4 regions of the Pantoea sp. SGAir0175 genome follow, and region 1 is predicted to be linked to each of the others. Evidence: predicted binding sites of a transcription regulator. Region 1 holds the regulator's gene; each other region holds the start of a gene.

The links. The regulator CRP, encoded in region 1, controls carbon source genes, mostly activating them, when cyclic AMP is high. The targets are predictions, from matches to a motif close to ATGTGANNNNNNTCACAT.
Region 2: the regulator CRP is predicted to act here: its motif matches at 4,475-4,492, upstream of ompW (outer membrane protein OmpW).
Region 3: the regulator CRP is predicted to act here: its motif matches at 5,023-5,040, upstream of udp (uridine phosphorylase).
Region 4: the regulator CRP is predicted to act here: its motif matches at 3,975-3,992, upstream of garD (galactarate dehydratase).

The regions. Positions count from the first base shown of each region.
Region 1 is NZ_CP028081.1:296,283-303,745, reverse strand. Features, by position in the region: gene C1N56_RS01335 (LysE family translocator) at 1-520, opposite strand, end outside; gene C1N56_RS01330 (hydrolase) at 581-1,597, shown strand; gene C1N56_RS01325 (YheU family protein) at 1,600-1,818, shown strand; gene C1N56_RS01320 (phosphoribulokinase) at 1,880-2,749, shown strand; gene C1N56_RS01315 (OsmC family protein) at 2,820-3,224, opposite strand; gene crp (cAMP-activated global transcriptional regulator CRP) at 3,529-4,161, shown strand; gene C1N56_RS01305 (YccS/YhfK family putative transporter) at 4,220-6,295, shown strand; gene C1N56_RS01300 (bifunctional acetylornithine/succinyldiaminopimelate transaminase) at 6,292-7,463, opposite strand, start outside.
Region 2 is NZ_CP028081.1:2,005,151-2,012,613, reverse strand. Features, by position in the region: gene trpCF (bifunctional indole-3-glycerol-phosphate synthase TrpC/phosphoribosylanthranilate isomerase TrpF) at 1-1,151, shown strand, start outside; gene trpB (tryptophan synthase subunit beta) at 1,198-2,391, shown strand; gene trpA (tryptophan synthase subunit alpha) at 2,391-3,194, shown strand; gene C1N56_RS09290 (BON domain-containing protein) at 3,366-3,680, shown strand; gene ompW (outer membrane protein OmpW) at 3,728-4,360, opposite strand; gene C1N56_RS09280 (YkgJ family cysteine cluster protein) at 4,606-5,022, shown strand; gene C1N56_RS09275 (YciC family protein) at 5,050-5,784, shown strand; gene C1N56_RS09270 (septation protein A) at 5,845-6,384, shown strand; gene yciA (acyl-CoA thioester hydrolase YciA) at 6,439-6,855, shown strand; gene tonB (TonB system transport protein TonB) at 6,908-7,463, opposite strand, start outside.
Region 3 is NZ_CP028081.1:3,871,758-3,879,220, reverse strand. Features, by position in the region: gene C1N56_RS18125 (YehS family protein) at 1-442, opposite strand, end outside; gene metR (HTH-type transcriptional regulator MetR) at 533-1,465, opposite strand; gene metE (5-methyltetrahydropteroyltriglutamate--homocysteine S-methyltransferase) at 1,692-3,962, shown strand; gene C1N56_RS18110 (dienelactone hydrolase family protein) at 4,015-4,854, opposite strand; gene udp (uridine phosphorylase) at 5,156-5,917, shown strand; gene C1N56_RS18100 (tetratricopeptide repeat protein) at 6,018-7,289, shown strand; gene rmuC (DNA recombination protein RmuC) at 7,407-7,463, shown strand, end outside.
Region 4 is NZ_CP028081.1:945,514-952,976, forward strand. Features, by position in the region: gene C1N56_RS04185 (YqcC family protein) at 553-879, shown strand; gene truC (tRNA pseudouridine(65) synthase TruC) at 879-1,658, shown strand; gene C1N56_RS04195 (flavodoxin) at 1,671-2,117, shown strand; gene garD (galactarate dehydratase) at 2,243-3,802, opposite strand; gene C1N56_RS04205 (MFS transporter) at 4,310-5,656, shown strand; gene C1N56_RS04210 (enolase C-terminal domain-like protein) at 5,667-7,013, shown strand; gene gudD (glucarate dehydratase) at 7,024-7,463, shown strand, end outside.

The sequences.
Region 1 (7,463 bases):
GCAGGCGGCCAATCAGCGAACCGAAACCCATCCAGATCACGCCGGAAACTACGTTCACCAGCGCCATGCCGATGCTGATCGCCACCACGGAATGCAGATAGGCGCTGCCGGCAAGGCTGAAGCTGGCGACCGCGCCCAGCGCCATCAGCCACGCTTTCGGGTTGATCAGTTGCAGTAACCCGCCCTGCCAGAAAGGCATCTGCTTCACGCTGGCATCGTCGGTCTCCAGCGTTTCGTATTCGGCGGTGGCAATTTTCCACGCCAGCCACAGCAGGTAGAGGCTACCGGCCACTTTCAGTACCAGATGCAGTGAGGGATAGAGCAGAATCAGGCTGCCGATGCCAAACGCCACCATCAGCAACATCACCTGCATGCCAATCATGATACCAATCAGCAGTGGAAAGGTGCGCAGGAAGCCAAAATTAGCACCTGAGGCGGTAAGTAACATATTATTGGGCCCTGGCGTGATGGCCGCGACCCAGAGAAAGCCCAGCATTGATAAAAAAAGACTCAGTTCCATGTATATTCGGGTGCTCCTCACCCAGAAAAGCGAACAACCCATCGAAGCTATCAGCGAGTTATGCATCAGACAAGTACTATCCCAGGCTATTTTGATCGCCCGAGCGGCGAGCGCTTTACCCCGCTGCGCGGCTTCGGCAATGCGCATCTGCAAACGCTGCTGCCGCGCCTGCTGCGCCGGCGCGTCACGCTGCGCCCGCACTGGCAGCGCCTCGATCTGCCGGACGGCGACTTCGTCGATCTGGCGTGGAGCGAAGATCCGGCACAGGCACGTCACAAGCCGCGCATGGTGCTGTTCCACGGGCTGGAAGGCAGTTTCCGCAGCCCGTATGCCCATGGGCTGATGCAGGCGTGTCAGGCGCGCGGCTGGCTGGCGGTGATCATGCATTTCCGCGGCTGCAGCGGCGAGCCTAACCGCCTGCAGCGCATCTATCACTCCGGTGAAACTGAAGATGCCACCTATTTTCTGCACTGGCTGCAGCGCGAATGGGGCACGGTGCCGACTGCGGCGGTCGGCGTTTCGCTTGGCGGCAATATGCTGGCCTGTCTGCTGGGGCTGCAGGGCACGTCGGCCCCGCTGGATGCCGCGGTCGCCATTTCCGCGCCGCTGGCGCTGGAGCCGTGCAGCCAGAAGCTGGACGTGGGCTTTTCACGCTTTTATCAGCACTACCTGCTGACCCAGCTGAAGAAAAACGCCACGCGCAAACTGCGCGCCTGGCCGGGCACGCTGCCGGTCGATCTGACGCAGCTGCGCGCCTTCCGCCGGCTGCGTGAGTTTGATGATGCGATTACCGCCCGCGCCCACGGTTTTATTGATGCGCGCGACTATTATCAGCGCGCCAGCGCCATGCCATTGCTGACCGGCGTGCGCAAGCCGCTGCTGATCATCCATGCTAAAGACGATCCCTTCATGACCGATGCGGTGATCCCGCAGCCGCAGCAGTTGTCTGCCACAATTGAGTATCAGCTGACGCAGCAAGGCGGTCACGTCGGCTTCGTGGGCGGCAGCCTGCTGCGACCCAAAATGTGGCTGGAGCAGCGCGTGCCGGACTGGCTCTCAACTTATCTGGATATGTAACTGTGATTATTCCCTGGCAAGAACTCGACCCGACAACGCTGGAAAACCTGATAGAAAGTTTTGTGCTGCGTGAAGGCACCGATTATGGCGAGCAGGAGCGCAGCCTGACGCAGAAAGTGGCCGACGTGCGCCGCCAGCTCGAGCAGGGCGAGGTGGTACTGGTGTGGTCAGAATTGCATGAATCGGTCAATATTATGCCGCGGCGGGAATTTCGCGGCTGATGCGTCAGGCGGCAATTCGTGGTAACAATGCTCATCGCCGGACTTCACAGGGAGCGCTGTTATGTCAGCCAGGCATCCAGTCATAGCCGTTACCGGTTCCAGCGGCGCCGGAACCACCACCACCAGTCTCGCCTTCCGTAAAATTTTCCAGCAGCTGGATCTGCACGCGGCGGAAGTAGAAGGCGACAGTTTCCATCGCTATACCCGTCCGGAAATGGACATGGCGATTCGTAAGGCGCGCGACCTCGGGCGTCACATCAGCTACTTTGGCCCGGAAGCCAACGACTTCGGCCTGCTGGAGCAGACTTTCCGCGACTATGGTCAGAGCGGACTCGGCCAGTCGCGCAAATATCTGCACACCTACGATGAAGCGGTGCCGTGGAATCAGGTGCCGGGCACGTTTACACCCTGGCAGCCGCTGCCGGAAAACACCGATGTGCTGTTCTATGAAGGCCTGCACGGCGGCGTGGTGACGCAGCAGCATAACGTGGCTGAACATGTCGATCTGCTGGTTGGCGTGGTACCGATTGTTAATCTGGAGTGGATTCAGAAACTGGTGCGCGACACCAGCGAGCGCGGCCATTCGCGCGAAGCGGTGATGGATTCGGTGGTGCGTTCGATGGAAGACTACATCAACTACATCACGCCGCAGTTTTCCCGCACGCACCTCAACTTCCAGCGCGTGCCGACCGTGGATACCTCGAACCCGTTTGCCGCGCGTGAGATCCCGTCGCTGGATGAGAGCTTTGTGGTGATTCATTTTCGCGGCCTGGAGGGCATCGCTTTTCCTTATTTACTGGCGATGATCCAGGGCTCGTTTATTTCCCACATGAATACGCTGGTGGTGCCGGGCGGCAAGATGGGACTGGCGATGGAGTTAATCATGACGCCGCTGGTGCAGCGGTTGATTGAAGGAAAACGTATTGAATAGCGCAGGCTAACGCGCCAGTTTCGCCGGGAGGAGCTGAGATCGGGAGCGCAGGGCCGCGCTCCCGGCTGGATTACAGCTCCACCACTTCGTAGCTGTGCGTTATCTCGACGCCCTTGCCCAACATGATCGCCACCGAGCAGTACTTCTCCGCGGACAGATCCACCGCGCGCGCTACCGCTTTATCGCTCAGCGCTTTGCCGCTGACAATAAAATGCAGATTGATATGCGTAAAAATGCGTGGCGCTTCTTCGCGGCGTTCCGAGGTCAGTTTGACTTCACAATCGGCGACATCGTTGCGCCCCTTTTGCAGAATCGACACCACGTCAATCGCGCTGCAGCCGCCCGCAGCCATCAACACCATTTCCATCGGGCTGGGCGCTTTATCACCGGAATTGCCGTCCATTAATACCTGATGACCGGATGAGGATTCTCCGAGAAAGGTCAGCCCTTCCACCCATTTCACTCGTGCCTGCATTATTCTTTCTCCTGAAGCGGCGGTTTTGCCGCCAGAGTACGCTTTCACCTGACAAACAGCAATGCAGACGCATCCCCCACCTGCTGAAGCGAGACAACAGGAGACAGGTTGCAAAAGCTATGCTACAAACAGTGCTGAAAATATTTTCGTCACGAAAGACGAAAGCGGGACGAATCAAAAGCATCGCTTACGAATCCACCCCCGAATAACTGTCCCTCACGGGAAACGCTGGACGATTTCACCGCCTGACAGGGAAAACTGCCCCCTGTATTTTGGGCACGATTACAACAGAGGATAATAGCGAATGGTTCTCGGCAAACCGCAAACAGACCCTACACTCGAATGGTTCCTGTCCCATTGCCATATTCACAAATATCCATCCAAAAGCACCCTCATCCATCAGGGTGAGAAAGCGGAAACGCTGTACTACATCGTGAAAGGTTCCGTCGCGGTACTGATTAAAGATGAAGAAGGCAAAGAGATGATTCTCTCCTACCTCAATCAGGGGGATTTCATCGGTGAGCTCGGCCTGTTTGAAGAGGGCCAGGAGCGTAGCGCCTGGGTACGTGCGAAAACCGCCTGCGAAGTGGCTGAAATTTCCTACAAAAAATTCCGTCAGCTGATTCAGGTCAATCCGGATATTTTAATGCGCCTGTCGGCGCAGATGGCGCGTCGCCTGCAGGTAACATCTGAAAAAGTCGGCAACCTTGCCTTCCTCGATGTGACCGGCCGTATCGCGCAAACGCTGCTCAACCTGGCGAAACAGCCTGACGCCATGACCCACCCGGACGGTATGCAGATTAAAATCACCCGTCAGGAGATTGGTCAGATCGTGGGCTGCTCACGCGAAACCGTGGGTCGTATCCTGAAAATGCTGGAAGATCAGAACCTGATCTCCGCACATGGCAAAACCATCGTCGTTTACGGCACCCGCTGATTTCTTCTCACCCACGGCGTGATGGCAACATCGCGCCGTTTCTGTTTACGATGAGCTGATGTGGCGTCGAATCATCTATCATCCGGAAGTTAACTATGCGCTGCGGCAAACGCTGGTGCTGTGCCTGCCTGTGGCGCTCGGCTGGCTGTTTGGCGATCTGCAAAAAGGGCTGCTGTTCTCCCTGGTGCCGGCCTGCTGCAACATCGCCGGTCTGGATACGCCACACAAGCGGTTCTTCAAACGGCTGATTGTCGGCGGCGCACTGTTCGCCAGCGGCAGTTTTCTGATTCAGTACCTCACGGCTTACGCTGTGCCGCTGCCGCTGATTCTGCTGGTGTTGCCGCTGCTGGTGGGCGTGACCGGTGAAATCAGCCCGCTGCATGGTCGTTTGCTGCCCGGCACGCTGATCGCCGCCATCTTTACCTTAAGCCTCGTCGGCCGTATGCCGATGTGGGTCCCGCCGCTGCTGTATATCGGCGGGACGCTGTGGTACGGGCTGTTTAACTGGTTCTGGTTCTGGCTGTGGAAAGAGCAGCCGATGCGCGAGACCCTCAGCCTGCTGTACCGCGAGCTGGCCGATTACTGCGACGCCAAATACACCCTGCTGACGCAGCTGACCGATCCGGAAAAAGCGCTGCCACCATTACTGGCGCGCCAGCAGAAAGCGGTCGATCTGATCACCACCTGCTACCAGCAGATGCATATGCTGTCGGCCAGCCGTGATAACAGCCATAAACGCCTGACGCGCGCCTTTCAGGTTGCGCTCGATCTGCAGGAGCACATCTCGGTCAGCCTGCACCAGCCGGAAGAGGTGCAAAAGCTGGTGGAGCAGAGCCACGCCGAGGCGGTGATCCGCTGGAACGCGAAAATCATTTCGGCACGGCTACGCGTGCTGGCCGATGCCATTCTCTATCACCAGCTGCCGGAACGCTTCCACATGGAAAAGCCGCTCGGCGCGCTGGAGAAAATTGCCCGGCAGCACCCGGATAATCCGGTCGGTAATTTCTGCCTCTACCATTTCAGCCGCATTGCGCGCGTGCTGCGCACGCAGAAGCCGCTGTATACCCGCGACCTGATGGCCGATCGCCAGCGCCGCCTGCCGCTGTTGCCGGCGCTGCGCAGCTACCTGTCGCTAAAATCTGCCGCGCTGCGGACGGCGGCGCGCTTTGCGGTGATGCTGATGTTCGGCAGCGCGCTGGCGCTGTTCTTCAATATTCCCAAGCCCTACTGGATTCTGATGACCATCATGTTTGTCAGCCAGAACGGCTACAGCGCCACGCGCGTGCGCATTCAGCACCGCGCGCTCGGCACCTTCGCCGGCTTGCTGATCGCCGCAGCGTCGCTGCGCTTTGCTGTTCCGGAGTCGATTGCCCTGCTGACCATGCTGGTCATCACCCTCGCCAGCTATCTGATCACGCGTAAATATTATGGCTGGTCGATGATTGGCTTTACGGTGACGGCGGTGTATTCACTGCAGCTGCTGTCGCTGAACGGCGCGCAGTTCCTGCTGCCGCGCATGATGGATACGCTGATGGGCTGCCTGATTGCCTTCGCCGGCATGATCTGGCTATGGCCGCAATGGCAGAGCGGGCTGCTGCGCAATAACGCGCACGACGCGCTGGAGGCGTATCAGGAGGCGCTGCGCCTGCTGCTCGGTCCGGAGCAGGCGCCGGAGAAGCTGGCGTATCAGCGCGTCAAGGTTAACCAGGCGCACAACGCGCTGTTTAACTCGCTCAACCAGGCGTCTACCGAACCGGGCTTTAACTTCCAGTATCTGAAAGATATGCGCCTGTGGGTGACTCACAGCCAGTTTATCGTCGAGCACATCAACGCCATGACCATTCTGGCGCGCGAGCACACCATGCTGACGCCAAAGCTGGCAGAGCGCTATTTGCAGTCCTGTGAAATTGCGCTGCAGCGCTGTCAGCAGCGGCTGGCTTACGACGGGCCGGGCAACGACAGCAATATTCTGGAAGCGCCGGAGAATCTGAATGAGGGGCCGGTGACGATTGTCGAACAGCATGTGAAGCGCATTCTGCAGCACCTCAATGTGATGCACACCATTTCTTCACTGGCGTGGAGCCAGCGCCCACATCACGGCCGCTGGCTCAGCGTGCTGAAGCCGAAAGGTTAGTTCAGGACTTTCGCGATCGCCCGGGCGAAGCGCGCCATGCCTTCTGCGATATCGGTCGGCTCAATCACCAGCGACGGCACAAAGCGAATCACATCGCTGCCGGCGGTCAGTACCATCAGGCCTTCAGCGGCGGAAGCGTTGAGGATATCGCGCGCTTTGCTGGCGTGCTGCGCGTTGAGTACGGCACCCAGCAGCAGCCCTTTGCCCCGAATTTCACTGAAGATGTCGAACTGCTGATTGATCTTCTGCAGCGCCGAGACAAACTGCTCACGACGCGCGTCGACACCATTCAGAACCTCGGGCGTATTGATGATATCCAGCGCGGTTTCGGCAATCGCACAGGCCAGCGGGTTGCCGCCGTAGGTGGTGCCGTGCACGCCCGGCGCCATCACCGAGGCGATTTCATGGGTGGTCAGCATCGCGCTCACCGGGAAACCGCCGCCCAGCGCTTTAGCGGTGGTGATGATATCTGGCTTGATACCATAGTGTTCGTAAGCAAACAGCTTACCGCTGCGGCCCATGCCGCTCTGCACTTCATCCAGCACCAGCAGCGCGTTGTGCTGATCGCACAGCGCACGCAATCCCTGCATGAATTCCGGCGTTGCTGGCATCACGCCGCCTTCCCCCTGAATCGGCTCCACCACAATCGCGCAGGTGTGGTCGTCAATTACCGCTTTCACCGCGGCCAGATCGTTAAACGGCACATGGACGATATCCGCCGGCTTCGGACCAAAGCCATCGGAGTATTTCGGCTGACCGCCCACCGAGACGGTGAACAGCGTGCGGCCGTGGAAGGCGTTGTGGAAAGCGATAATTTTGCTTTTGAATGGGCTGTGCTTTTTGCAGGCGTAGTAGCGCGCCAGTTTGAACGCCGCTTCGTTCGCTTCGGCACCGGAGTTACCGAAGAATACCCGCTCGGCGAAGGTCGCCGCGATCAGTTTACTGGCGAGGCGCAGTGCCGGCTCATTGGTGAACACGTTACTGGTGTGCCACAGGGTTTCGCCCTGGCTTTTCAGCGTTTCCACCAGCGCCGGATGACAATGGCCAAGCGCGGTGACCGCGATACCACCAGAGAAATCGATATACTCTTTGCCCTGCTGATCCCACACGCGGCTGCCTTTGCCTTTGACCGGCACAAACTGCGCAGGTGCATAAACAGGCAAAATAA
Region 2 (7,463 bases), 1.7 Mb from region 1:
CCGCGACTATCGCCGGGATCTATTGCCATTACGCCTCTGCAGTGTCAGTGCTGACTGATGAGAAATATTTCCAGGGCAGCTTTGATTTCCTGCCGGTGGTCAGCGCCGCCATCACGCAGCCGGTGCTGTGCAAAGACTTTATTATTGATCCCTACCAGATTTACCTGGCGCGCCATTATCAGGCCGATGCCATTCTGCTGATGCTGTCAGTACTGGATGATGAGCAGTATCGTCAGCTGGCTGCGGTGGCGCATAGCCTGAAAATGGGCGTGCTGACCGAAGTCAGCAACGAAGAAGAGCTGGAGCGCGCTATCGCGCTGGAAGCTAAAGTGGTCGGCATCAACAACCGCGATCTGCGTGATTTGTCGATTGACCTGGATCGCACGCGTCAGCTGGCCCCGCGTCTCAGCCATGGCGTCACCGTAATCAGCGAGTCCGGCATCCATAATTACGCCCAGGTGCGCGAGCTGAGCCATTTTGCTAACGGCTTTTTAATTGGCTCGGCGCTGATGGAAGAGCACGACCTCGACGCCGGTGTGCGCCGCGTGCTGCTGGGCGATAACAAGGTGTGCGGCCTGACCCGCCCGGAAGATGCGCAGGCCGCGCATCAGGCTGGCGCGCTTTATGGCGGCGTGATCTTTGCCGCCGGTTCGCCGCGCCAGGTTAACGAGGCGCAGGCACAGGCGGTGATCGCCGCCGCACCGCTGAAGTATGTCGGCGTGTTCCGCAATCAGGCTATCAGTGACGTTGTCACTTCAGCCTCGCGTTTATCGCTTGCGGCCGTCCAGCTGCACGGCGACGAAGACAGAGCCTACGTTGCGGAACTGCGCCAGGCGCTGCCAGCCAGCGTGCGCATCTGGAAGGCACTGAGCATTAAAGATCGGTTGCCGCCACGCGACTGGCCGCACGTTGATCGCTACGTGCTGGATAATGGCCAGGGTGGCAGCGGTCAGCGCTTTGACTGGTCGCTGCTGCAGGGTGAAGACCTGGCTGATGTGCTGCTGGCCGGTGGCCTGAGCGCCGATAACTGCGTCGAAGCCGCTCAGCTCGGCTGTGCCGGCCTCGACTTCAACTCCGGCGTGGAGTCCGCGCCGGGCATCAAAGATGCCAGCAAAGTCGCGGCGGTATTCCGCACGCTGCGCGCCTATTAATTGCGTCTGCCCGCCTGCGGGCGGGCCGGATAAGGAAGAGGACACGATGACGACATTACTTAATCCCTATTTTGGCGAATTCGGCGGCCAGTATGTGCCGCAGATTTTGATGCCAGCATTGCGTCAGCTGGAAACGGCCTTTGTTGAAGCACAGCGCGATCCGGCGTTTCAGGCTGAATTTACTGACCTGCTGAAAAACTACGCCGGTCGCCCGACGGCCCTGACGCTGTGCAGCAACCTGACCAAAGGCAGCAAAACCCGCCTGTACCTGAAGCGCGAAGACCTGCTGCACGGCGGCGCACACAAAACTAACCAGGTGCTGGGCCAGGCGCTGCTGGCAAAACGCATGGGCAAAAACGAGATCATCGCGGAAACCGGTGCCGGTCAGCACGGCGTGGCGTCGGCGCTGGCGTGTGCCCTGCTCGGCATGAAATGCCGTATTTACATGGGCGCAAAAGACGTTGAGCGTCAGTCACCCAACGTGTTCCGTATGCGGCTGATGGGCGCAGAGGTGATTCCGGTACACAGCGGCTCGGCCACGCTGAAAGATGCCTGTAACGAGGCGCTGCGCGACTGGTCCGGCAGCTACGAAACCGCGCACTACATGCTCGGCACTGCCGCAGGTCCGCATCCATTCCCGACCATTGTGCGTGAATTCCAGCGCATGATTGGCGAAGAGACCAAAGCGCAGATTCTGGAAAAAGAGGGTCGCCTGCCGGATGCGGTACTGGCGTGCGTCGGCGGCGGTTCTAACGCCATCGGCATGTTTGCGGATTTCATCGAAGAGAGCAGCGTGCGCCTGATCGGCGTGGAGCCTGCGGGTCACGGTATTGACACCGGTGAGCACGGTGCGCCGCTCAAGCACGGTCGCGTCGGCATCTATTTCGGCATGAAGGCGCCGATGATGCAGACCGAAGAGGGACAGATCGAAGAGTCCTACTCCATCTCTGCCGGTCTCGATTTCCCGTCGGTCGGTCCGCAGCATGCGCACCTGAACAGCACCGGCCGCGCTGACTACGTGTCAATCACGGATGATGAAGCGCTGGAGGCCTTTAAGACGCTGTGTCGTGCAGAAGGCATCATTCCGGCACTGGAGTCATCGCACGCGCTGGCGTATGCGCTGAAAATGATCCGCGAAAACCCGGACAAAGAGCAGTTGCTGGTGGTGAACCTTTCCGGCCGCGGCGACAAAGACATCTTTACCGTTCACGATATTCTGAAAGCTAAGGGAGAGATCTGATGGAGCGTTATAATCAGCTGTTTCAACGTCTGTCCGCGAAACAGGAAGGCGCGTTTGTGCCCTTCGTCACCCTTGGCGATCCGTCGCCGGCGCTGTCGCTGAAAATCATTGATGCGCTGGTCGCGGGCGGTGCGGATGCGCTGGAGCTGGGCATTCCGTTCTCTGATCCGCTGGCCGATGGACCGACGATTCAGGGCGCTACGCTGCGCGCCTTTGCCGCCGGCACCACCGTAGCGCAGTGTTTTGAAATGCTCGCCACCGTGCGCCAGAAATACCCCGATCTGCCGATTGGCCTGCTGATGTACGCCAACCTGGTGTTCAGCAGAGGTATCGACAACTTCTACGCGCAGTGCGCTGCGGTGGGCGTTGACTCGGTGCTGGTGGCTGACGTGCCGGTGGAAGAGTCGGCCCCGTTCCGCCAGGCGGCGATGCGTCACAACATTGCGCCGATCTTTATCTGTCCGCCCAACGCGGATGACGATCTGCTGCGCGAAATCGCCTCGCACGGCCGTGGCTACACCTATCTGCTGTCACGCGCCGGCGTTACCGGTGCGGAAAATCGCGCCAGCCTGCCGCTGCACCATCTGATCGAGAAGCTGCGCGAATATCATGCTGCGCCGCCGCTGCAGGGCTTCGGCATTTCTGAGCCGGGTCAGGTGAAAGAGGCCGTTGCCGCCGGAGCCGCCGGAGCCATCTCCGGCTCGGCCATCGTGAAAATCATCGAGCGTAATCAGAACGACCCAACGGCGCTGCTCAGCGAACTGCAAACGTTCGTCAGCGATCTCAAAGCGGCTACCCGCTAAGTTGGCACGGCCCTGCACTGGCTGCGGGGCCCTTCTTACTTCTTACCCCTTTTTTCTCCCCTGCGACAAACTTTTTCATCGCGCCTGAGTTGCCGAAATGCGAGGCACGGCCCACACTTAAGCGTGCCGTCACGTTACGGTGCACCACCATCTATGACAGGGAGATAACCAATGAAATTGTTCAAAGTCGTTGCGGGTTTTTTAGTGGCTACAGTGATGGCGCTCACCTTAAGTGCCTGTGCACCAACAGCAACAAAGGAAGGGACCGGCGGTTACATCGATGACACGGTCATTACCACCAAAGTGAAGGCACAGCTGCTGAATGACGAGGCGCTGAAATCGACAGAAATTAACGTTGAGACCTTTAAAGGGAAAGTACAGCTGAGCGGCTTTGTCAGCTCGCCGCAGATGGCCAACCGTGCGGTTGCGGTAACGCGTAACGTGGCGGGGGTAAAATCCGTCGTCAACAATATGCAGATTAAGTAACTAAACGGGCGACCTGCGGGTCGCCCTTTTTCTTTCTGGTGTAAAAATCAGAAACGGTAGCCCGCGCCAAAGAAGAACACCCACGGATCGATGCGGGTATTGATATTCTGCTGTTCGCCCGCCGCTTTGAATTTCACTTCGGTATCGATGTCCATGTACCACAATGATGCGTTGAGCATCCAGTCGCGGTTGATCTGATAATCCAGCCCGACCTGACCCGCCACGCCCCAGGAGTCTTTCACGCTCAAATCGCTCAGCTGCGCATCCTGCCCGGTCTGGTTGAACTTCGCATCGTAGAAGGTGGTGTAGTTGATCCCGACGCCAACGTAAGGGCGCAGCGCGCTTTGGCTGTCGAAAAAGTAGTACTGCGCCATCAGGGTGGGCGGCAGCTGACGCACGGTAGCGAGGTTGCCGGTCGGGCCAAGTCCCACTTTGTGGCGGAACGGCGTGGCCGCCAGCAGCTCAACGCCGATATTGTCGGTCGCCATCCAGGTAAACGTCAGACCCAGCTGGGTATCATTACTGACGCTGAAGCCGCCCATACCCAGCACATTATCAGAGCCTTCGGTCGGACGAACGGTCGCGCTACCGGCGCGCACAAAAAAATCACCGGCCTGGTGAGCCAGTGCCAGTTGCGGGATCGCCAGCGCCAGCAGCAGCGCGCATTTAGCCAGTTTCATAATCACTCCTTTGCCGGAAAACAGGGTATTGAGGTTAATCGCGGCACAAGATTTACCCCTTTTTTGCGAAAAGATCATCAGCATCAATTCAAATTAATCACTTATAAAACAATGAATTGATTCAGATCAATTTTGCCTTTACAAGCGGACATAAAAATCCTGTTGCGGCCATGACATGGCGTGATTATGTTGCTATTCCCCTTTTGTGATTTTGGTTCGAAGCCTCAGGAGTGGCGGGCGATCAGATGAGCGATTTACTTAACCCCTGTATGACCTGTGGCGCCTGCTGCGCCCATTTTCGCGTTTCTTTTTACTGGGCCGAAGCCGACGACGGCGGTGGCGCGGTGCCGGTTGAACTGACGGAACCCCTGAGCCTGATGATGCGCAACATGCGCGGCACCAACGATCGTGCTCCGCGCTGCGTGGCGCTGCAGGGCGAAATTGGCGGCTGTGTTTCCTGTGGGATTTATGCGCAGCGGCCGTCACCGTGCCGGGAATTCGCCATGTCCGGCGAAAATGGCGTGCCGAATGACGCCTGCGATCGCGCGCGGGCGCGCTATGGTTTACCCGCGCTTTTTCACCCTTCTTTACCTGAGATGACAGAAAGTTATGGGATTCCGGGTGCCAGCCTGCCTGCAGAACATGTACAATCGCCGGGTTAATTAACCCGGTTCCTTCAAGGAGTGTACATGTCTATCACGGCAAGCTCGTTATACCGTGACACAGGAAATTTTCTGCGCCATCAGCTGGTCACCATCGTGCTGATGGCGTTGCTGACCTCGTTTATTACCGTGATTGTTGGCCACGCCCTGACGCCGGGCGAGGATCAGTTATCCCTGCTCAGCCAGACCGACAGCAGCGCCTCATCGCTGTTTGAAATCGTCCAGAACATGTCACCGGATCAGCAACGCATTCTGCTGCGCGCCTCTGCCGCCGGCACTTTTGCTGCCCTGATTGGCAACACGCTGCTGCTGGGCGGCATGCTGTGCCTGCTGCCGATGGTATCCAGTGGACAGCGCGTCAGCGCGCTGCGCGCGATTGGCGCCTCTGCGCCGCTGCTGCCGAAACTGCTGGTGCAGACCTTCCTGATCACCCTGCTGGTTCAGCTGGGCTTTATGGTACTGATGGTGCCGGGTGTGATTCTGGCGATTCTGCTGTCGCTGGCGCCGGTGATGCTGGCAAGTGAAAAGATGGGCATTTTCAGTGCGATGCGCGCCAGTATGCGTCTGGCATGGAAGAACATTAAGGTGATCGCCCCGGCGATTATTCTGTGGCTGCTGGCGAAAATTGCGCTGATGTTCTTCTTCTCCTCGCTGACCGTGCTGCCTGCCAATATCGCTTCGGTGGTGCTCAACGCGCTGGGCAACCTGGTATCAGCCATTCTGATTATCTATTTGTACCGGCTGTATATGCTGTTACGTTAAGTGTTACGGCGCCCGCGGCGGCGCCGTAACTCAACGCTCCTGCCCCTGACTGGAAACGCTATGAAGCAGTTACTCGATTTTCTTCCCCTGGTAGTTTTCTTTATTTTCTACAAGCTGTACGACATTTTCGTCGCCTCCGGCGCGCTGGTGGTGGCGACCGGTATCGCGCTGGTGGTCAGCTGGGTGCTGTACCGCAAGCTGGAAAAGATGACTATTTTCACCTTTGTGCTGGTTGCGGTGTTCGGCACCCTGACCTATGTGTTCCACAATGATGAATTCATCAAGTGGAAAGTCACGGTGATTTACTCGCTGTTCGCGCTGGCGCTGCTGTACAGCCAGTGGTTTATGCAGCAACCGCTGATCCAGACCATGCTTGGTAAAGAACTGCAGCTGCCGGGTGCGGTATGGCGTCGGCTGAATATCGCCTGGGCCCTGTTCTTCCTGGCCTGCGGCCTGGCGAATATTTATGTCGCGTTTTGGTTATCCCAGGCGTTTTGGGTTAACTTTAAGGTGTTCGGTCTTACCGGCCTTACCCTGCTGTTTACGCTGTTAAGCGGCCTGTATATCTGGCGACAGATGCCGCAACAAGAACAAAAATAATCGATGCAGCCCGGTCTCCGCCGGGCTTGTCTTCACCTGCAGAAGAACTGAGCAATGGACGAAAAACATAAGTTGCCGCAAGGCGAGATGGTCTCGCGTACCCTGGCGATGCCGGCAGATACCAATGCCAACGGTGATATCTTCGGCGGCTGGCTGATGTCGCAGATGGATATGGGCGGCGCGATACTGGCTAAAGAGATTGCCAAAGGTCGCGTGGTAACGGTGCGCGTGGACGGTATGACCTTCCTCAAGCCCGTCGCCGTCGGCGATGTGGTGAGCTGCTACGCGCGCTGCATCCGCACCGGCAATAGCTCGATGACCATTAACGTGGAAGTGTGGATTAAAAAAGTGTCGTCCGAACCGATCGGCCAGACTTACTGCGCCACCGAAGCGGTGTTTGTTTACGTGGCGGTCGATAACAGCGGGAAATCCCGTCCGCTGCCGGAAGGCCGGGCCAATCTGAGCGATTAAGCGTATAAAAAAAGCGGCCCGGAATGGCCGCTTTTTCTTTGCCTGTCTGACGTTACTCGATGTTCGCGCCACCGTTAATGCGGAACACGATGTTCATCGTCAGCCCTTTGCCCGGCCGCCCTGGCTGATAGCGCCATTTCTTCATCGCCTGCTTTACTTCGCGCTCAAACATGTTGCGCGGCTCGGCGGACAAAATCTCGACGTTATCGACGCGCCCATCGCTGTCCACGTCAAACTTCACCCGCACCCGCCCTTCAACGCGCAGCGCGAACGCACGCGCCGGATACGCCGGCTTGCTGACGCTCATCGCTTTCGGTCCATCCGACACCGTCTGCGTCGGGGCCGGGTTATTCTTCGGTGCCGTCGAGGGGCGAGTTTGCGCGGCTGGCGCGTCCTGTTTAAACGGATTCTCCTGCGGCTTCACCTGCTGGCGCGGCTTCGGCTCTGCCTTTTTCTCCACCTTTGGCTTCGGTTTCGGCTTTGGCTTCGGTTTAGGTTCCGGCTTAGGGATCGGCACCGGCTCGGCTTTTGGTGGCTCTGGCGCGACTTCCGGCTCGGGTTCCGGCTCGGGCGGCGGCGGCGGGGTTACGGCTGCCGGTGCCGGTTCA
Region 3 (7,463 bases), 570 kb from region 1:
TTAAACCTTTCAGGAAGTTACGCAGAATCTGGTCACCGCACTCGCGATAATTTTTATGATCCGGGTTGCGGAAAATCGCGCCGATTTCAGCCTGTGACACCTTGAAGTTAGCCTTCAATAAGATATCCGGGATATCGGTGGTTTTCAGCGCGAAGGCGATGCGTAACTTCTTGAGAAAGATATTATTGTTCATGCGGCGCTCAACCGACGGGGCCGGCGCGTCTTCGCTTTTGCCGCGACGGTAGAAAATCAGACCGTTGAGGAAGTAACCCATCAGCACATCCGGCAGTTTACGAAACGCCTCATCGTCATCTTTCTTCAGCCACGCCTGCACATCTTCACGCGGTACTTCACTGCCCGCCAGCGCAAAAATCTCCACCACTTTGCTGTCGCTCAAATCCAGCATATAGCGCACGCTGCGCAGCACATCGTTATTGGTCATGGTGAAACTCTCCGGTAGCGGTTAAGGCGGCGCATTATAGAGCAGGCAGGGCGGGGATAACAGCACGGGCGACATTGGCCGCCCGCGGCATCAGGACGAGACCGGCTGCAGGGAACCGGGGCGCGAGGCATCGCGCACGTAAGGCAGGTGCTCGCAGGCGTGCTGACGGGCAAAGCGCACAAAGGCCTCCAGCACCGGCTGCCGCTGCTCGCCGTCGCGCATCGCCGCGTATAAACGGCTCCACAATCCGTCGCCCAGCGTGCGCGTCACCACCAGCCCCTGGTGCTCAAAGCTCTCTACCACCCAGTGCGGCAGCGCGGCAATGCCCATGCCGGCCGACACCATCTGGATCAGCAGCAGCGTATTATCCACGCTCTTCAGCGCCGGGCTGACGCCGGCTGGCTGTAAGAAGTTACGCCACACGTCCAGCCGCTGACGCTGTACCGGATAGATCATCAGCACCTCATCGGCCAAATCTTCCGGCGTGATGTGAGCCAGTTGCGCCAGACGGTGATCCGGCGCCAGCACCAGCCGCACCTCAAAATCAAACATCGGCGCATAGAACAAACCGCTGCGCGGCAGAATATCGGACGTCAGCACCACGTCCAGTTCGCCCTGCTGCAGCGCCGGCTGCGGATCAAAGGTCACGCCGGATTTGAAGTCCATCACTACCTGCGGCCAGCTCTGACGGAAATTGTTCAGGGCCGGCGTCAGCCACTGGATGCAGCTGTGGCATTCGATAGCGATGCGCAACGTGGTCTGATGCGGCTCATGACAGGCCTGCAGCGCCTGCTGGATCTGCGGCAGAATCTGCTCCGCCAGCTGCAACAGAATCTCTCCCTGCGGCGTAAAACGGAGCGGCTGGCTCTTACGCACGAACAGCCGAAAGCCCAGCCGCTGTTCCAGGTCGCTGAACTGGTGAGACAACGCCGATTGCGTCTGATGAAGCTGGGCGGCGGCGGCAGCCAGCGAGCCGGTGTGCCGTAACGCCTGCAGCGTCCGCAGGTGTTTGAGTTCGATCATGAGAGTCCTTCACATCGAGATTGAACAAATTGCGCTTGAGACACATACAGTACCCGCAGATTATAGCGGTGTAAACATCTGGACGGCTAAACATCTCAGTCAGACGCGACGGCCACTTTACCTTTGTCCAGCTAACACGCTCAGCGCACGGCAGGATTGCCCGCTGGATGAACGTAAATCGGTTGCTGCGACTGTCGCACAGCGAACAACTTCTGGAGAATCTCACATGACCATTCTGAACCATACTCTCGGTTTCCCTCGCGTCGGACTGCGCCGCGAACTGAAAAAAGCGCAGGAAAGCTACTGGGCCGGGAACAGCTCACAGGACGAACTGCTGGCGGTGGGTCGTGAACTGCGCGCCCGTCACTGGCAGCAGCAGAAAGACGCCGGTGTTGATCTGCTGCCGGTCGGCGATTTTGCCTGGTACGATCACGTGCTGACCACCAGTCTGCTGCTCGGTAACGTACCGGCACGGCACCAGAATAAAGACGGCTCGATTGACCTCGACACCCTGTTCCGTATCGGTCGCGGTCGGGCGCCCAGCGGCGAGCCCGCGGCGGCGGCGGAGATGACCAAATGGTTTAACACCAACTATCACTACATCGTGCCGGAATTTACCCAGGGTCAGCAGTTCCGTCTCAGCTGGACGCAACTGCTGGACGAGGTGGATGAAGCGCTGGCGCTCGGCCACACCATCAAACCGGTGCTACTGGGGCCGGTGACCTATTTGTGGCTGGGTAAGGTGAAAGGTGACGCCTTTGACCGCCTGTCGCTGCTGCAGGCCATTCTGCCGGTGTACCGTCAGGTGCTGGCTGAACTGCATCAGCGCGGCATCGAATGGGTGCAGATTGATGAGCCGGCGCTGGCGCTGGAACTGCCGCAGGCGTGGCGCGAGGCGTTTAAACCGGCGTACGATGCGCTACAGGGCGAAGTGAAACTGCTGCTGACCACCTACTTTGACAGCATTGGTCAGAATCTTGATGTCATCAAAACGCTGCCGGTGCAGGGCCTGCACGTGGACCTGGTGCACGGCAAAGACGATCTTCAGCAGCTCAACCAGCAGATCCCGGCGGACTGGCTGCTGTCGCTGGGGGTGATCAATGGCCGTAACGTCTGGCGCGCCGATCTCACCCGCTGGTTTGAGCGCCTGCAGCCGCTGACCGGCCAGCGTCAGCAGCTGTGGATCGGTTCCTCCTGTTCGCTGCTGCACAGCCCCATTGATCTGAGCGTGGAAACCCGCCTCGACGACGAGGTCAAAAGCTGGTTCGCCTTTGCGTTACAGAAGTGCACGGAGCTGTCGCTGCTGAGTCAGGCGCTGAACCAGCACGATGCCGCTGCGCTGCACGCCTGGAGCGCGCCGATTCGCGCTCGGGCAAATTCTGCTCGCGTGCACAACCCCGCCGTGGCGCAGCGTCTGGCGCAAATCCAGGCCAGAGACACTGAGCGCAACAGCAGCTACACCGTGCGTGCTCAGGCGCAGCGTCAGCGCTTTAACCTGCCAGCGTGGCCCACCACCACCATCGGTTCTTTCCCGCAGACCACCGAGATTCGCGGCCTGCGCCTCGACTTCAAAAAAGGCAACATTGACGGCGGCCACTACCGCACCGGTATCGCGGAACACATCCGGCAGGCGATTGCGGAGCAGGAGCGTCTGGGGCTCGACGTGCTGGTGCATGGCGAAGCCGAGCGTAACGACATGGTGGAGTACTTCGGCGAAAACCTCGACGGCTTTGTTTTCACGCAGAACGGCTGGGTACAGAGCTACGGCTCGCGCTGTGTTAAGCCGCCGGTGATCATCGGGGACGTCAGCCGCCCGCAGCCGATCACCGTCGAGTGGGCAAAGTATGCGCAGTCGCTGACCGACAAACCGGTGAAGGGCATGCTGACCGGACCGGTCACCATCCTGTGCTGGTCGTTCCCGCGGGAAGACGTGACGCGCGAAACCATCGCAAAACAGATTGCGCTGGCGCTGCGCGACGAAGTGCAGGACCTGGAAAAAGCCGGTATCGGCATCATTCAGATTGACGAACCGGCGCTGCGTGAAGGCTTGCCGCTGCATCAGTCTGACTGGGCAGCCTACCTGCGCTGGGCGGTGGACGCGTTCCGCCTCAACGCTGCAGTGGCGCAGGACGAGACGCAGATTCACACCCACATGTGTTATTGCGAGTTCAACGACATCATGGATTCGATCGCCGCGCTGGACGCCGACGTGATCACTATCGAAACCTCACGTTCTGATATGGATCTGCTGGATGCGTTTAAAGCGTTTGAATATCCCAATGAAATCGGGCCGGGCGTGTATGACATCCACTCTCCCAACGTACCGAGCGTGGAGTGGATGGAAGATCTGCTGCGCAAAGCGGCGCAGAGTATTCCGCAGCAGCGCCTGTGGGTGAACCCGGACTGTGGCCTGAAAACGCGCGGCTGGAGTGAAACGCGTCAGGCGCTGGCCAACATGGTGAAAGCGGCGCAGAAGCTGCGCGCCGAAACCGTTTGATGGCAGGATAATACGTTGTGTTGTTGAGTTGGGGCGCGCTGGCGCCCCTTTTTTATTCCGCGTTCGGCGCGACGCCATACTGCTTAAACCACGCCAGCATGCGCTGCCAGCCATCCTGTGCGGAATCGGCGTGGTAGCTCGGACGATAGTCGGCGTTGAAGGCGTGGCCAGCTTCCGGATACACCACAATCTCGGCTTTGGCATTGGCCGCGTGCAGGGCCTGGCGCATCTTATCGATACTCTCCAGTGGAATGCTTTCATCCTGGCCGCCGTACAGGCCCAGCACCGGTGCATTCAAATCCACTGCAATATCAATAGGATGTTTCTGCTGCTTCAGCGTTTTCTCGCCCTCCAGACGACCGTACCAGGCGGCGGCGGCGCGCACCTGCGGATTATGAGCGGCAAACAACCAGCTGATGCGACCGCCCCAGCAGAAACCGGTGATCGCCAGACGACGGATATCGCCGCCGTGGCGCGCCGCCCAGTTGGCCACGTGGTCGAGATCCGACAGTACCTGCGAATCCGGCACTTTGCTCACCAGCTCTTTGAACAGGGTGGGGATATCGTTGTAATCGTTGGGATCGCCTTCGCGGAAATAGAGCTCCGGCGCCACGGCGAGATAGCCTTCCAGTGCCAGACGGCGGCACAGATCGCGGATGTGCTCGTGCACGCCGAAAATTTCCTGCACCACCAGCACGACCGGCAGCGTGCCGCTAAACTGTTGCGGACGAGCATAATAAGCCGGCAGGTTCTCACCCTGGCTCGGCACGGACGTCTCGCCCGCGTGAATGGCATCGCTGGCGGTAATGATGGTGCTGGCTGCGGTGGGCTGCACCGCTAGCGCAAAGCCGTCGGTGGCGGATTTTTGTGCCATATTGTCTTCGGTTTTCATGGTTCTCTCCGTGCTAGCAAGTGCGCAATCACGTAACTATAGCCTGGCCTTACGGCAAGGCTGGCGTAGGGTACGAGGGATGGTTAACCTGATCTGCTTCTCTATTAACACTGCCTTTTACGGTTACACAGCACCGCTTGTAGCAATTCAGCGCAGCAGACCGCTAATATGTGATTAGAGTCACACAATATTTTTAGTTCAATGTAACTTTCATTATTGATAGTGAATTCAGTCACATATTTATCCGGGCCGCTGACGTAAAGTGGCGCGCTTATTCCCCCTTATCTTCCAGGAGTCTGATATGGCCCAGTCTGACGTTTTCCACCTTGGCATCACCAAAGCCGATTTGAAAGGAGCCACGCTGGCGATTGTTCCTGGCGATCCGGAGCGCGTGAAGAAAATCGCGGCGCTGATGGAGAATCCTCAGCACCTCGCGTCGCACCGTGAATTCACCACCTGGCTGGCGGAGATCGACGGCAAACCGGTGGTTGTCTGTTCCACCGGTATTGGCGGTCCGTCCACCTCTATCGCCGTTGAAGAGCTGGCGCAGCTGGGCGTGCGTACCTTCCTGCGTGTGGGTACCACCGGCGCGATTCAGCCACACATCAACGTGGGTGATGTGCTGGTGACCACCGCCTCGGTCCGTCTGGACGGTGCCAGCCTGCACTTTGCGCCGATGGAATTCCCGGCGGTGGCTGACTTCGCCTGTACCACCGCGCTGGTGGCCGCGGCAGAAGCCTGCGGTGCGACCACGCATATTGGTGTCACCGCCTCGTCAGACACCTTCTATCCTGGCCAGGAGCGCTACGACACCTTCTCCGGACGCGTGGTGAGCCGCTTCCAGGGCTCGATGAAAGAGTGGCAGCAAATGGGCGTGCTTAACTATGAGATGGAATCCGCTACACTGTTAACCATGTGCGCCAGTCAGGGACTGCGTGCCGGCATGGTGGCTGGCGTCATCGTGAATCGCACGCAAAAAGAGATCCCGGATGCGGCCACTATGAAGCAGACAGAAAGCGATGCGGTGAAAATTGTGGTGGATGCCGCGCGTCGTTTACTTTAGCGCGCCAGTCAGGGAATGATTTCGAGACCAGGCTTATAGGGAGCTCAGCAATTGCCTGATTAGAATGCGCGCAATTTCAGTCGATTCTGAGAAATTTCCTATGCGCAAAACGATCTCTGTCCCACGTCCGGGTTTTACCAGCCGCCCTGCTGCAATGCAGGCCCGCGTTGAGAGTGCCGCCGCGCGCTTTCGTCAGGCAATGGCCGCGTCAGATTATCCTCTGGCGCGCCAGTGCTGCGAAGAAGTGCTGCGCGTCATGCCTAACCAGATGCAGGTGCTCAGCGACTACGCGCTGACGCTGATGCGCGTCGGCGAACATAAAAAATCCTACAAGATTTACCAGAAAATCTATCAGGCACCGGCGGCGCAGCGCGCGCAGGCGTCGGAAACCTGGCTGGATGGCCTGACGGAAGTGTGTGGCTGGCTGGATAAGACAGATGAAGTGGCGCGTTATGGCCTCGAATCGCTCACCCAATCTGACATGCGTTTCAGTCAGGGCGCGAAAGCGACTTTTCCCGCACCGGCGCCTGCGCCGATTAACCGCAGCAATCCGGCAGAAAATATCATCTCCTTCAGCCTGTACGGCGGTCAGCCGCGCTACTGCGAAACCCTGATTAAAAACGTTGAGGTGGCGCGCGAGCTCTATCCGGACTGGATGTGCCGCATCTATCTCGACGATAGCGTGCCGCAGCACGTGTGGCAGCGCCTGACCCAGCCAAACACCCAGCTGGTGGATATGTCGCAGGAGAAAACCATTTTCCCTACGCTGTGGCGCTTTCTGGTGATGGACGATGCCAGCGTAAAACGCTACATCGTGCGGGATGCGGATTCGCTGCTGTCAGAGCGCGAAGTGGCAGCCGTCGACGCCTGGCTGGCTTCGCCATTCTGGTTCCACCACATGCGCGATTATTACTCGCACACCGAGCTGTTACTGGCCGGCATGTGGGGCGGCTGTCACGGCGTGTTTCACAACTTGGAACAGCAGATGCGCGACTTTATCGCGCAGTATGACGGCAGCGAGCGCTTTACCGACCAGTACTTCCTCAAGGTAGCGCTGTGGCCTACGGTACGCGACAGCATCCTCAATCACGACGATATCTTTCACTTCCACCACGCGCAGCCGTGGCCGGCGCATGCGCCGATTCGCTGGCAGACCGACAGCTTCCACGTCGGCAGCAACGCCGGTTTCGCCAGCATGGCCGGCAAAGTGACCAACGCCGAAAATGGCCAGCAGCAGGTGGAGCTGACTTACGGCGGCAACAGCTGGTGCTATCCGGCGAAGGTGAAAAGCGACAGTGAATGGGTGCTGCCGATGCCGTTTTTCCTGATTGACGCCTGGAAAGCGGGCGACCTGACCGTGCGCGCCCTGTAGTTGCCCGGACGGTGCCCATCGCGCCCGCGATAAAATCCGCGGGTTGCCATGAATGTTCTGGACATTCATACAGTGGCGCTCTACCTTCTCCTCAGCGAGACGATCCGCGGGGGGATTATGGATCAGCAACTTATCATCAGCGGCGCGCTGGCGCTGGCCGGTTTGGGCATTGGC
Region 4 (7,463 bases), 650 kb from region 1:
CTCACAACTGTTGTGCGAGATCGCCAGAACATTGCGCAGACTTCCGGAAGTCCGCAATGTAAAAATATTGTGAATCATGCAGTTATGGCATCAATCCGAAAATACAGACATGGCTTAATCGTTTAACAGCGCTTACTGACTTGTTATTGCGATGGTTTCTGCCAGAATAGTCACCACTGGCAGGAAGCCACGGATTGAGAGACGTTCAGGAGAATGTCAGCCAGGCGGCAGGAACGTAACGGAGTTTACGTCACAGGGAAGGCTTCAGGATGAAGCGGGACACTCCGGAGTGAGTAAAGGACACCTCCAGGATGGAGAATGAGAGCCACGCGGGATGTGGCGGGCCAGGATGCTAAGGACCAATGTCACGATGACAGGCGACGGAAAGCGCAGGAACAGTTGTCAAGGATGAGCAGGGAGCACAGCGGTGGCGGGAATGCTGCAAACGAACCGGGAGCACTGTAATCACAGTGCTCCCTTTTTTTATGCCGTTTTTGCGCGCGCACCCACTAATGATATGCTTGCCGCCCCTTTTTGACGCGGAGGTAGCGTATGTCGACGCACCTGATTATTCAGCGGCTGCAGCAGGTCGAAGCGGTGATGCGCGAACACGGCCACTGGCAGACGCACGCCCCGGCGGCGGAAGCCTTTAATAGCACGCAACCTTTCTGTCTCGATACCCTGCAGCCGCTCGAATGGCTGCAGTGGGTCCTGCTGCCGCGCATGCAGGCGCTGCTTGACGCCGGCGCCGCGCTGCCGCAAAACTTCGCCGTTACACCTTATTATGAGATGGCCCTGCCGCCCACCACGCCGGGCCATGCAGCGCTGCTGCTGACGCTCAGCCAGCTTGATGCGCTGTTTGCGCCGCCGGACGCCTGATGCTGGAGATCATTTATCAGGATGCATGGCTGGTTGCGGTAAATAAACCGGCGGGCTGGCTGGTGCACCGCAGCTGGCTCGATCGCAAAGAGAAAGTGGTGGTGATGCAGACGGTGCGCGATCAGATTGGTCAGCACGTATTTACCGCGCATCGCCTCGATCGTCCCACGTCTGGCGTGCTGCTAATGGGGCTCTCCAGCGAAATCGGGCGGCTGCTGGCGCAGCAGTTTGAGCAGCATCAGATTCAGAAAACCTATCACGCAGTGGTGCGCGGCTGGCTGGACGGTAGCGCAACGCTGGATTATCCGCTGGTAGAAGAGCTGGATAAAATTGCGGACAAGTTTGTCACGGAACCGCGCGCGCCACAGCCGGCGGTCACCGATTATCGCGCGCTGGCGCAGGCAGAACTGCCGGTGGCCATCGGCAAGTACCTCAGCGCACGTTATACGCTGGTTGAGCTGTCGCCGCACACCGGGCGCAAGCATCAGCTGCGGCGCCATATGGCACACCTGCGTCATCCGATTATTGGTGACAGCTCGCACGGCGATCTGCGGCAGAACCGCGGTGCCGCAGCCCACTTTGGCATGGATCGCCTGATGCTGCACGCCAGTGCGCTGACGCTAACGCATCCGGTGACTGGCGAACCGCTGGTGATTCGCGCCGGGCTGGATCGCGTCTGGCAGCAGATGCTGCAATCGTTTGGCTGGCAGCAGCAACTGCCCGATGTGCCGAGGGTTGAGTTTGCCGCTGAGGCAGTCCAGGATAAGCCGACAGAATAAAGGAGCGGCAAAATGGCAAAGATTGGCATTTTTACAGGTACGGTGTACGGCAACGCGCTGCTGGTTGCCGAAGAGGCGCAGCCGGTGCTGGAAGCGCAGGGGCATGAGGTGAAGGTGTTTGAAGATCCGTCACTGGCCGACTGGCAGGCTTACAGCAAAGAGGTCGCGTTAATTGTTACCTCGACCACCGGGCAGGGCGATTTTCCGGACAATATCGCGCGACTGTATGTGCAGGTGCGCGATGAGCTGGGCTATCAGCCTGAGCTGCGCTATGGCGTGATCGCTTTAGGCGACAGCAGTTACGACCATTTCTGTGGAGCAGGAAAGACTTTTGATGCCACGCTGCAGGAGCAGCAGGCGCAGCGTATTGGCGAGGTGCTGCTGGTGGATGCGACGGAAAATCCGGAGCCCGAGTCAGTGACCACGCCGTGGGTGGAGAGCTGGGGTAAGTTGTTGTAAATCAGGCCCTCACCCTAACCCTCTCCCGCAGGCGGGAGAGGGAACAGCCTGTGCGCGCGGGGGCTGCGGGGATTAACCTTAACGGTTCACCCGAACCGCTTCCTCTTCCGTCAGGTGTGCACACATCACGTCACCGGTGCCGGATTGAATACCGCCAGCTGATTACGGATTCCCCAGCGATCTGACCACGTCTGTTTACGTCCGCTGGCGATATCCAGAATCAGCTCAAACAGCCGCCAGCCGACCTGTTCAATACTCTCTTCGCCCGTCGCGATGGTGCCGGCATTGATGTCCATCAGGTCATGCCAGCGGTTCGCCAGCGCGCTGCGCGTCGCCATTTTAATCACCGGAATCGCCGCCAGACCGTAAGGCGTGCCGCGTCCGGTGGTGAACACCTGTAGCGTAATGCCGGAAGCCATCTGCTGGGTGCCACAGACAAAATCGCTGGCCGGCGTGGCGGCGTAAATCAGCCCGCGCTGCGTCGGGCGCTGTCCGGGTGACAGCACTTCGACAATCGGGCTGCGGCCGGATTTAGCAATTGAGCCCAGCGCTTTTTCTACCACATTGGCCAGGCCACCTTTTTTATTGCCCGGCGACGGATTCGCGCTGCGGTCGGTTTGCCCCTGGCTCAGATAATCGTCGTACCACGCCATCTCTTCCAGCAGCCGTTTGCCCACCGCTTCGTTTACCACGCGCGGTGTCAGCAGATGGATCGCATCGCGCACCTCGGTCACTTCCGAGAACATCACCGTCGCACCACAGCGCACCAGCAGATCCGAGGCAAAGCCAACCGCCGGATTGGCCGTCACGCCGGAAAACGCATCGCTGCCGCCGCACTGGGTGCCGACCACCAGCGCTGACGCCGGGCAGGTTTCGCGCTGACGCTGGTTGAGTTTTTTCAGATGGCGCTCGGCCACCTGCAGAATTTCATCGACCATCGCGCCAAAACCCACGTGACGCTCATCCTGCAGGCGCACGATATCGCGCTCATCCAGCGAAATGGCCTGTACGTCCGGTGTACCGGTGAGCAGGCGCTCCGGCTGTAATTTCTCGCAGCCGAGGCTCACCACCATCACTTCGCCGCCAAAATTAGGATTCAGTGCAAGGTTGTGAATGGTGCGAATGGGCACCACCGCCGCCGGTGCGTTGATCGCCACGCCGCAGCCATATAAATGGTTGAGCGCCACCACGCCGTCGACGTTGCTGTAGCGCGGCAGCAGATCGCGCTCAATCAGCTGCACCACGTAATCCACCACGCCCGCCACGCAGTGCACGCTGGTGGTGATGCCGAGCAGATTGCGCGTGCCGACGCTGCCGTCGGCGTTGCGATAGCCTTCAAAGGTGTATCCTTCCAGCGGTGGCAGGGGCGGCGGCACGTTAGTTGCCAGCGGCAGGCTGGCCAGCGGCGGGGCGGCGGGCAGTGCCACCAGCGACTCCTCAATCCAGCTGCCGCGCGCAATCGGGCGCAGCGCTGTGCCAATCACTTCACCGTAACGCACGATGTCGCCATGCAGGGCGATATCGCTCAGCGCCACTTTGTGCCCCTGCGGCACATGCTCAGTCAGTTGCAGACCGTCATCAAAGCGGCTGCCTGCGGGCAATCCCTGATCGTTGACCACAATCGCCACGTTATCGGCGTCGTGCACTTTAATGTAGCGCGGTTTGTCTGTCAGAGGTCGGTTCATTGCTCACCTTCCGGTTTGTCGCACCGGTCATAGCGGTGCGGTTGAAATCACGTCCGTCACATCATCGTTATTTGCCAGCCTCAGTATAAGCAGGGGTATTCACCCGCGCATTGTGCAACTGACTGGCTTTGTGCCGCGATCGGCGCGCAGTTTGGTTCGTTTTACCAAACGCAAGTGAAGAGCCTCACAAAGCGTACGCTTGCTGTTCACTTTTGCAGCAATCTGGCGGCTGGATGGCGGGTTCCGTGAGCCACGCCGCAGCGTTATGGGCAAATGCCAGAAAATCGTGCCGGATTGATGATTATCCTCGGGCGTTCCTCCAGTGTTTCGCGGTGATGCTGTTCCTATACTGATTGCCGTTCTTCAACGTTTGGTTATTCGTCACGACGCATCATCGTTTTGCCATAACAACAATCGCCGTGTTTAACCCAACATCATTCTGATACCCAACGCGATGTGTATGCAGTCAGAGTGAATGTAGCGTTCGCTATATTTCAGGAGTGCATCATGAATAGTTACAGCCAGACAGCGGCAGCGGTGCAGAAGCGCACCAACGCCCGTTACTGGATTGTGGTGATGTTATTTATCGTCACCTCGTTCAACTACGGTGACCGGGCCACCATTTCGATTGCCGGTTCGGCGATGTCGAAGGAGATCGGTCTCGATTCCGTCGGCCTCGGCTACATCTTCTCCGCCTTCTCGTGGGCGTACGTTATCGGTCAGATTCCTGGCGGCTGGCTGCTGGACCGCTTCGGCTCCAAACGCGTCTATTTCTGGAGCATCTTCCTGTGGTCGCTGTTTACCCTGTTGCAGGGCTTCGTCGACATCTTTAGCGGCTTCGGCATTGTGGTGTCACTGTTCCTGCTGCGCTTCATGGTGGGGCTGGCGGAAGCGCCGTCTTTCCCGGGTAACAGCCGTATTGTTGCTGCCTGGTTCCCGGCGCAGGAGCGCGGTACCGCCGTCGCCATCTTTAACTCCGCCCAGTACTTCGCCACGGTGATTTTCGCACCGATCATGGGCTGGCTGGTGGCCGAGGTGGGCTGGGCGCACGTGTTCTGGTTCATGGGCGGGCTGGGCATCATTCTCAGCTTTATCTGGCTGAAAGTAATTCATGACCCGAACGATCACCCTGGCGTGAACAAAGCCGAGCTGGAGTACATGGAGCAGGGCGGTGCGCTGATTAACATGGATGCGAAGAAAGCCGAGCGTAAAGTGAGCTGGGATGAGAAGTGGTTTCAAATCAAGCAACTGCTCTCCACCCGCATGATGTGGGGGATCTATCTCGGTCAGTACTGCGTTAACGCCCTGACCTACTTCTTTATTACCTGGTTCCCGGTGTATCTGGTGCAGGCGCGCGGCATGTCGATTCTTAAAGCCGGCATGATCGCCTCGATTCCCGCCATCTGCGGCTTCCTCGGCGGCGTGCTGGGCGGCGTGATTTCAGATTATCTGATGCGTAAAACCGGCTCGCTGAACATCGCGCGTAAAACCCCGATTGTCATCGGTATGCTGCTCTCCATCAGCATGGTGATGTGTAACTACACCGAAACCGAATGGGTAGTGGTGCTGTTTATGGCGCTGGCGTTCTTTGGTAAAGGCATTGGCGCGCTGGGCTGGGCGGTGATGGCCGATACCGCACCCAAAGAGATCAGCGGCCTGAGCGGCGGTCTGTTCAATATGTTCGGTAACTTCTCTGGCATCGTCACGCCGATTGCCATTGGTTACATCATCGCCACCAGCGGTTCGTTTGAAGGGGCGCTGATTTATGTCGGCATCCATGCGTTTGTGGCGGCGTTCAGCTTCCTGGTGATAACCGGCGATATCAAACGTGTCGAACTCAAACCCCGGTCATAAGGAACCGAATATGAATACGCAAAGTTCCCCGGTGATTACCGACATGCAGGTGGTTCCGGTGGCGGGTTACGACAGCATGCTGCTCAACATCGGCGGCGCGCACAGCGCCTGCTTCACCCGCAATATCGTGGTGCTGACCGACAGCGCCGGCCACACCGGCGTCGGCGAAGCGCCGGGCGGTGAAACCATCTATGAGACGCTGGTCGCGGCAATACCGCAGGTGAAAGGGCAGCAGGTGGCGCGCATGAACCGGCTGGTGCAGCAGGTGCACAAAGGTAACCAGTCGGCGGATTTCGATACCTTCGGCAACGGCGCCTGGACGTTTGAGCTGCGGGTCAATGCGGTGGCGGCGCTGGAAGCGGCGCTGCTCGACCTGCTCGGCCAGTGCCTCGGCGTGCCAGTGGCCGAACTGCTGGGGCCGGGTCAGCAGCGCGATGAGGTCACGGTGCTGGGCTACCTGTTTTACATTGGCGATCGGCGTAAGACTGATTTGCCGTATCAGAGCGGCGACGCGGCCGGTCACGACTGGTATCACCTGCGCCACCAGGAGGCGCTGACGCCGGACGCGGTGGTGCGCTTAGCCGAAGCGGCGCAGGACAGGTACGGCTTCAAAGATTTCAAACTGAAAGGCGGCGTGCTGCCGGGCGAGCAGGAGATTGCCTCGGCGGTGGCATTGAAGCAGCGTTTCCCGGACGCGCGCATCACCGTCGATCCCAACGGCGCCTGGCATCTGGATGAAGCCATCGCGCTGTGCAAAGGCCTGCACGAGGTGCTGAGCTATGCCGAAGATCCGTGCGGTGCCGAGCAGGGATATTCCGGGCGCGAAGTCATGGCCGAGTTTCGCCGCGCCACCGGTCTGCCGGTCGCCACCAATATGATCGCCACCAACTGGCGGGAGATGAACCACGCGGTGATGCTCAACGCGGTCGATATTCCGCTGGCCGACCCGCACTTCTGGACGCTGAGCGGCGCGGTACGCGTGGCGCAGCTGTGTGATGAGTGGGGGCTAACCTGGGGCTGCCACTCCAATAATCACTTCGACATTTCGCTGGCGATGTTTACCCACGTCGGCGCGGCGGCACCGGGTAAACCGACCGCCATCGATACCCACTGGATTTGGCAGGAGGGCGACCAGCGCCTGACCAAAGAGCCGCTGCAGATCCGCAATGGCAAAATTGCCGTGCCGGACAAGCCCGGCCTCGGCGTTGAACTGGACTGGGATCGCCTGCGCCAGGCTAACGCCCTGTATCAATCGCTGCCGGCAGGCGCCCGTAATGACGCCACGGCAATGCAATATCTGGTTCCCGGATGGTCGTTCGACCGCAAGCGTCCGGCTTTTGGACGCCGCCATGCATAAGGAGCAGGAAATGAGTCACACCCCGAAAATTACAGCAATGCAGGTCATTCCGGTGGCCGGTTACGACAGCATGCTGCTGAATCTGAGCGGTGCCCACGCGCCGTTTTTTACCCGCAATATCGTGATTGTGAAAGATAACGCCGGCCACACGGGCGTGGGCGAGATCCCCGGCGGCGAGAAAATTCGTCAGACGCTGGAAGACGCGGCGGCGCTGGTAACCGGAAAAACTGTCGGCGAGTACAAAAATATCCTCACCCTGGTGCGCACTACCTTTGCCGATCGCGATGCCAGCGGGCGCGGCAATCAGACCTTTGACCTGCGCACCACCATTCACGTGGTGACCGGCATCGAAGCGGCGCTGCTGGATCTGCTCGGCCAGCATCTGGGCGTCAACGTGGCGTCGCTGCTGGGCGAAGGACAGCAGCGTGACCGTGTCGAGATGCTCGGCTA